2 regions of the Mesorhizobium sp. M1E.F.Ca.ET.063.01.1.1 genome follow, and region 1 is predicted to be linked to the other one. Evidence: predicted binding sites of a transcription regulator. Region 1 holds the regulator's gene; the other holds the start of a gene.

Region 1 (3,472 bases):
TCGCGAAGCAGATCGAGCAAGACGCCGAGATCTTCGCGGAACCAAGCGAGCTTCCACCGTTTCAGATATTGTATGCTGTAGGGGAGTATGCGTCGTCGGCCTGGTGAAACGAAAGCGCGGACCGCGTACCACGCAGGTCGCAATATCCCGCGAAGACGGTAACGCAAGCCCCCTGCCAGTTGGCCCTTCTGCAGAAATGAAGTGAAGCCATAGGCTATGACGCGGCCACCAGGCCTCAGAGTACGAAACGAACGCCAGACATTGGCTTCGCCGACCCCATCGAAGACGACATCCACGCCGTCGTTTGTCAGACGATGAATCTCTTCGACAAAGTCAACTCGCTCGTAGTCGATCGGCGTGGCCCCGAGATCGGATACGATCTGATGGGCTGCAAGAGATGCAGTCCCATACATCTCCAGACCTGCCAGGCGGCCAAGTTGCAGCAGAGCCGTGCCGACTCCGCCGGCGGCGCCATGAATGAGGACCCGTTGACCCGGAGAGGCATGCCCAAGGCGATGCATCATCTGATAGGCCGTAACGTAGTTCAGCACGAGGCTGACTGCCTCGGCGGGATCGACACCAGTTGGAACCAGAGTGAGTTCATCTGCCGGCAGGCAAATGAACTGGGCGTAACCACCATGAATGGGAAGCGCCGCAACCATTTTACCAATCATGGCATGGGACACTCCCTCTCCGGCCTCATCGACGATGCCGACAATGTCCCATCCTGGCGTGAATGGCAGGGTCGTTTTCTCGGGATGAATCCCCTCCCGCATCAATAGCTCTGCGAAGGAGACGCCGGCGGCGATTGTTTGCACACGCAGTTCACCTGATGCCGGATGGGGCGCGTCCTCCTCCACGATCTCCAGAACTTCAGGTCCGCCATGGTGGCGAACAACGACGCGCAGAGACTTCATGGCAACCTCGGTCCAAATTGGACTCCTCCACTGAGGCAAACTCTAGTGGAAAGGTAGCGCGCGCTGGGATGGAGCGACTTGCTCCAGATCAACCCCACGAGAAGATCGGTCGCCACCCAACAAACAACTGCTCATTTGAGCAGAATGACATTGGGACGCAGCCGCGACAGCAGTTGGAATGGCCTCACATCAGCTGCCGTTGGGGGTGAGCGGAAACGAACGACAGGTTTGGGTCAGAAGCCGACATTGCCTGTGGCCCCTTCGCGGCCATCGGCAACCGCCTGCTATTGAGTTCTGCCCCTGAAACATGATTTCGATCCATCGGGAGGGCGGGACTCCAGAGCAATTCCAGGAAAAGTGTGAAGCGCGGTTTCCGTCCGCAATTGCGTGAAAACAAAGAGATGGAGTGGCTCGCCGTTTCCGTGAAACGGTGAACCGCCCTAGTCTTCCCTGATCGCGTAGCCCGCACCGCGGATGGTGCGGATGACGTCGGGCATGCGGCCATTGTTGACCGCCTTGCGCAGGCGTCCGACATGCACGTCCACCGTGCGCTCGTCGATATAGATCGTCTCGCCCCAGACATTGTCGAGCAGCTGGCTGCGCGAGAACACGCGGCCGGGATGCCGCATCATGAATTCGAGCAGCCGGAACTCGGTCGGGCCGAGCCTGATCTCGCTCTTCTTGCGGTAGACGCGGTGCGATTCACGGTCGAGCACGATGTCGCCGACCTTGAGCACGCTGGACAGCACCTCCGGCTTGGCGCGGCGCAGCAGCGCCTTGATCCTGGCCATGAATTCCGGCGTCGAGAACGGCTTGACCAGATAATCGTCGGCGCCCGTCGAGAGGCCGCGCACTCTGTCGCTCTCCTCGCCGCGCGCGGTCAGCATGATGATCGGCAGCCGTTCGGTCTCTGGCCGCATCCTCAGGCGCCGGCAGAGCTCGATGCCGGAAACCGCCGGCACCATCCAGTCGAGCACGAGCAGGTCGGGCACGTTTTCCTGCAGGCGGATCTCGGCCTCGTCGCCGCGTGTCACCACCTCGACCTGATAGCCTTCGGATTCGAGGTTGTAGCGGAGCAGCACCCCCAGCGGCTCCTCGTCCTCCACCACCATGATGCGTGGCGCGATCATTCAGCAGGTACCTTCGTTGTCAGGCCGCCGGCGCCGGCATCGCCGTCTCGTCCTGCTTCGGACGGTTCGCGGGCAATTGCGTGCCGGTCAGCACATAGTAGGCGTTCTCGGCGATGTTGGTCACATGGTCGCCGATGCGCTCAAGATTCTTGGCGCAGAACAATAAATGCGTGCAGGCCGTGATGTTGCGCGGATCCTCCATCATGTAGGTCAGGAGCTCGCGGAAGACGGAGGTGTATTTGACGTCGACGCGCTCGTCGTCGTTCCTGAGCTTGGCAAGCGCCGTGGCGTCGCCCGCGGTGTACTCCTCGATCACGCCCTGGACCTGGATCAGCACCAGCTGCGCCATCGAGTCGATGGAGTGCGACAGGTCGCGCGGCGCGGCGCTGATGCCGACCGAGCCGACGCGCTTGGCGATGTTCTTGGCGAGGTCGCCGATGCGCTCGAGGTCGCCGGCCATGCGGATCGCGCCGACCACGCTGCGCAGGTCGTCGGCCATGGGTTGCCGTTTGGCGATGAGCGTGATGGCGCGGTCGTCGAGCTCGCGCTGGCGCGCATCCATGATGGCGTCGTCGGAGACGACGCGCTGCGCCATCGCGTTGTCGGAATTGAGCAGAGCCTTGGTCGAAGCGCCGACCATGGAGCCGGCGAGATCGCCCATGTCGATGATGAGCTGGCTGATCTGCCTCAGATCCTCGTCGAAGGAAGCGACGGTGTGTTCGGCCATGATGGTATCCTCGTATGAACTCAGCCGAAGCGGCCGGTGATGTAGTCCTGCGTGCGCTTCTCGCGGGGCGAGGTGAAGATCTTCTCGGTCCGGTCGAACTCGACCAGCTCGCCGAGATACATGAACGCCGTCTGCCGCGACACGCGCGCCGCCTGCTGCATGTTGTGGGTGACGATCACGATCGTGTAGTCGGCCTGCAATTCGTCGATCAGTTCCTCGATCTTGGCCGTCGACAGCGGATCGAGCGCCGAGCACGGTTCGTCTAGCAGGATGACTTCCGGCTTCACCGCCACAGTGCGGGCGATGCAAAGCCGCTGCTGCTGACCGCCGGAAAGGCTCTGGCCGCTGGCGTTGAGCTTGTCCTTGACCTCGCTCCACAGCGCCGCGCGCTTCAGTGCCTGCTCGACGCGGTTGTCCATCTCGGTCTTGCTGATCTTCTCATACAGCCTGACGCCGAAGGCGATGTTCTCGTAAATCGACATCGGGAACGGCGTCGGCTTCTGGAACACCATGCCGATCTTGGTCCTGAGCAGGTTGAGGTCCTGCGAACGGTCGAGGATGTTCTTGCCGTCGAGCAGCACCTGGCCTTCGGCGTTCTGCTTCGGATAGAGCTCGTAGATGCGGTTCAGCACGCGCAGCAGCGTCGACTTCCCGCAACCCGACGGGCCGATGAAGGCGGTGACGCTGCGTTCGGGCAA
Region 2 (3,472 bases), on a different contig from region 1:
GGAGCGGTCGCCGCGCCGGCGATCGGCAAGCAGGCGGTGCGCATTGGCAATTGCGGCTTCGCCGCCTTTCACCGCGACATACATGTCATGCCTCCATCGTCTTGATGCGGGTGGTGCGCGGCAGGCAGGCGAGGCTGCTGGGCGCCGCCAGGATGATGTCGACGCCGCGCGGGAAACGCTGATTGTTCTGCTTCCATTGCTCGACGAAATAGCGCGGCATGCCTGTCGGCGCGATCATCGCGGTCTTCTCGACGCCCGGGCCTTCGAGCAGTAGCGACGGACCGGAAGCGAGATCGTCGACCAACAGGATCAGCGTCGTCGAGCGGTCGGGATATTCCTGCGTGCCTTGCGAAAAGCCGTCGAGCGCAGCCATCTCCGCCGGGTTGGCTACCAAAGCGAAATGCGCGTCGGCCGGCGTGTTGGCCAAGGGTGCGCCGGTGTGAAAGCCGAGCCAGGCCTTGACCGCGGGCTCCGCCTGCAGCCGCGGATCGAGCCAGATCGCCGTGTCGTTGTCGCAGAGCGAAAGCGCCGCGGCTGCGGCGGTCGCCGACAGCGGCGCCGGCGGATGGGCGAGCGGCGGCAGGGCCTGAATATTGCCGGGGCGCGCCATTGCGTCCATGATGGCGCGGAACACGACCTGCGCGTTGAACACCGGATCGGCGAAGCCGCCTTCGATCGATTGCGTCGCGATATCCATCAGTCCTCTCCGCGCACCATGGTGAAGAAATCCACTTTCGTGGCCGCTGTCTCGACACGCCGCTTTTCGCGCGCCGCGTCGAGTGCCCCACGCAAGGGCGCGACCAGCTTGGTTTCGACCGTTTCGCGGTGGGCCGGGTCCTGCCAGAGCGCGTCGGCGATGGCCGCGAGCTTGGCTTTGCCCTTGTCGCGGCCGAGCGAATAGGAATGGCCGACCTGTCCGGTGGGCAGCCGCACGGTGGCGCGGGTGATGGTCGCCTCGCCGACATTGAACGGCGCGCCGCCGCCGCCGATCCGCCCGCGCACCGTTACCAATCCGGTTTCGGGGCCGCGCAGCAGCTCCGCCTCCGAGGGCAGGCCGGAGCCCGCCCATAGGCGCGCGATCTCATCAGGCGCTGCGTGCGCCAGCGTCGCCATCACGGTTCTCCGCTCGGCCTGCTCGCGTGCTTCCTGTCCCCGCATGGCTCGCCTCCTTGCATAGCGGCTAATTTGTCTATTGATATAGACAACTATACAAATTATACTCATCACCTAACGAGAGTCCATGACGAGTGGATGACAAGAGGCGTAAAAGTTAGGGGGAAGGCGTTGGGGGCGGGGAAATGACCGGGCTGGCAAGCAGCATCGAAAGGCGCAGCGGCGTGTCGCTGTGGCGGCAGATCGCCGACAGGATCCTGGAGGGGATCGCGAATGGCGATTTCGCCGAGAACGCGGCGCTGCCGCCCGAGGTCGCGCTGGCGGAACGCTATGGCGTCAACCGTCACACGGTGCGCAGCGCCATTGCCGCGCTGGTGCAGGAAGGCGTGCTGAGAGCCGAGCAGGGGCGCGGCACCTTCGTGTTGTCGCGCAAGCGCCTGTCCTATCCGATCGGCGCGCGCACGCGGTTTTCGACCGGGTTGCAAGGGCAGACGACCGAGCGCCACATCGCGCTGCTGTCGTCATCGACCGAGCCGGCCAACCGGCGCATCGCCGAAGCGCTCGGCATCGCCAGAGGGGCGGCCGTGATCCGTCTGGAAACACGCGGCGAGGCCGACGGGCATCCGGTGTCGCGCGCCTCGACCTGGTTCGATGCCAAGCGCTTCGCCGGCATCGAGGCCGCGATGGCCGAGACGGGATCGGTCACCGCCTCGCTCAAGCGCTTCGGCATCAACGACTATCTGAGGCACTCGACGGTGCTGTCGGCGCGCCACGCCGACGCCGATGATCTTGCCGATCTCGATCTGCAGCCGGGCGCCATCGTGCTGGTCACTGTCGCGGTGAACGTCACGCTCGACGGTCGGCCGATCCAGTTCGCGGAATCGCGCTTTCCGGCGGAGCGGGTGGAACTGAGGTTGTCGGCCGGCGATTAGCCTCCGACGTCGTCATCCAGGGCGATAACCTCAGAGGTCGCCATCCGCGGGCGGAGCGACGCGAAGCGGAGCGCAGACCCGAGGATCCATTCCGTTACCTTGATCGTAAAGTGCGGCGGAGCAGAGTTCTGGATCGTTGCAACGCGTCGACGTCACGGAATGGATCCTCGGGTCTGCGCTGCGTCGCTACGCTCCTTGCTCCGCCCGTGGATGACGAAGGGATGGGATCAGTCACCTCGATAACAGCCTTGATCAGCCCCGACTTCTCATGCGTCCATCCGGCGCGGTCGCGCTTACCTATCAGCGGCTTGGCGTTTGAGGACCGCCTTCCCCCACTCCGTCTCGGCTTCGCCGAGCCACCTCTCCCCCCTCCGGAGGGAGAGGAAAGGAGCCCGCTGGCGACGGGAGAAGGAGGGAGTCTGGTTGAGGAGCGTTGGCTGCAATAGGCTCGCACCCTTCCTCTCCCCCGTCGATCGGGGGAGAGGTGGCTCGGCGAAGCCGAGACGGAGTGGGGGTCGACCTGCGCGGCGTCGTTGTTACCCGACCTCGATAACCGCCTTGATCAGGCCGGTTTTCTCATGCGCCCATCTGGCGAGATCGCGCGGCGTGCCGGCAAGCGTCGTGCGGTGGGTGACCAGTTTGGCGAGCGGCACAGCGCCGTTGCGGATCGAGGCGGCGACATGGTCGAAATCGGCGCGCAACGCGTTGCGGCTGCCGACCAGAGTCATCTCGCGTTTGTGGAACTCGGGGTCGGAGAAGGCGATGTCGTCCTTGACGACGCTGACCAGCACCAGCGTGCCGCCATGCGCGACATGGGCGAAGGCGGACTGCACCGACTGCGTGTTGCCGGTGGCGTCGAACACCAGGTCGAAGCCTTCGCCGCCGGTGGCCTGGCGCACCAGATCTGTCGCCGGCGCTTTCGAGCCGTCGAGTGCTGCAAATCCGAGCTCGCTTTCGGCGAAACCGAGCCGCTCGGTGCTCATGTCGAGCAGGCTGACGTCCAGCCCGGCGATGCGGGCGAAGAGCGCCGTGCCGAGGCCGATCGGGCCGGCCCCGATGACCAGCGTGCACTGGCCGGGAGCGCCAAGCGAGCGCCGCACGGCATGCGCGCCGATCGCCAGGAATTCGACCGCTGCCGCGTCGGCCAGTGACAGACCATTTGCCGGATAAAGGTTCTGCGCCGGCACCAGGATCTCGTCGCACATGGCGCCGTCACGATGCACACCCAGCACTTCGATCTTCAAGCAGCAGTTCGGCTTGCCGTGCCGGCAGGCGATGCATTTGCCGCAGGCGAGGTAGGGATTGACGATCACCGCTTCGCCGATCGCCAGGCCAACGCCTTCGCCTCTCTCGGCGATCGTGCCCGAGACCTCGTGGCCCATGATGCGCGGATAGGCGAGGAAAGGGTGCTTGCCTTCGAAGATGTG

Evidence for each region. The regulator PhoB, encoded in region 1, activates phosphate uptake and scavenging genes when phosphate is short. The targets are predictions, from matches to a motif close to TGTCATNNANCTGTCAT.
Region 2: phnF (phosphonate metabolism transcriptional regulator PhnF) is a predicted target of PhoB. The motif match lies at 1,241-1,257, and genes of this name have one in related genera.

What each region holds. Positions count from the first base shown of each region.
Region 1 is NZ_RZSC01000362.1:523-3,994, reverse strand. It holds gene EOA29_RS22500 (medium chain dehydrogenase/reductase family protein) at 1-917, opposite strand, end outside; gene phoB (phosphate regulon transcriptional regulator PhoB) at 1,358-2,047, opposite strand; gene phoU (phosphate signaling complex protein PhoU) at 2,067-2,774, opposite strand; gene pstB (phosphate ABC transporter ATP-binding protein PstB) at 2,795-3,472, opposite strand, start outside.
Region 2 is NZ_RZSC01000487.1:246-3,717, reverse strand. It holds partial or broken gene EOA29_RS26060 (carbon-phosphorus lyase complex subunit PhnI) at 1-84, opposite strand, end outside; gene phnH (phosphonate C-P lyase system protein PhnH) at 86-697, opposite strand; gene phnG (phosphonate C-P lyase system protein PhnG) at 697-1,158, opposite strand; gene phnF (phosphonate metabolism transcriptional regulator PhnF) at 1,299-2,045, shown strand; gene EOA29_RS26035 (zinc-binding alcohol dehydrogenase family protein) at 2,582-3,472, opposite strand, start outside.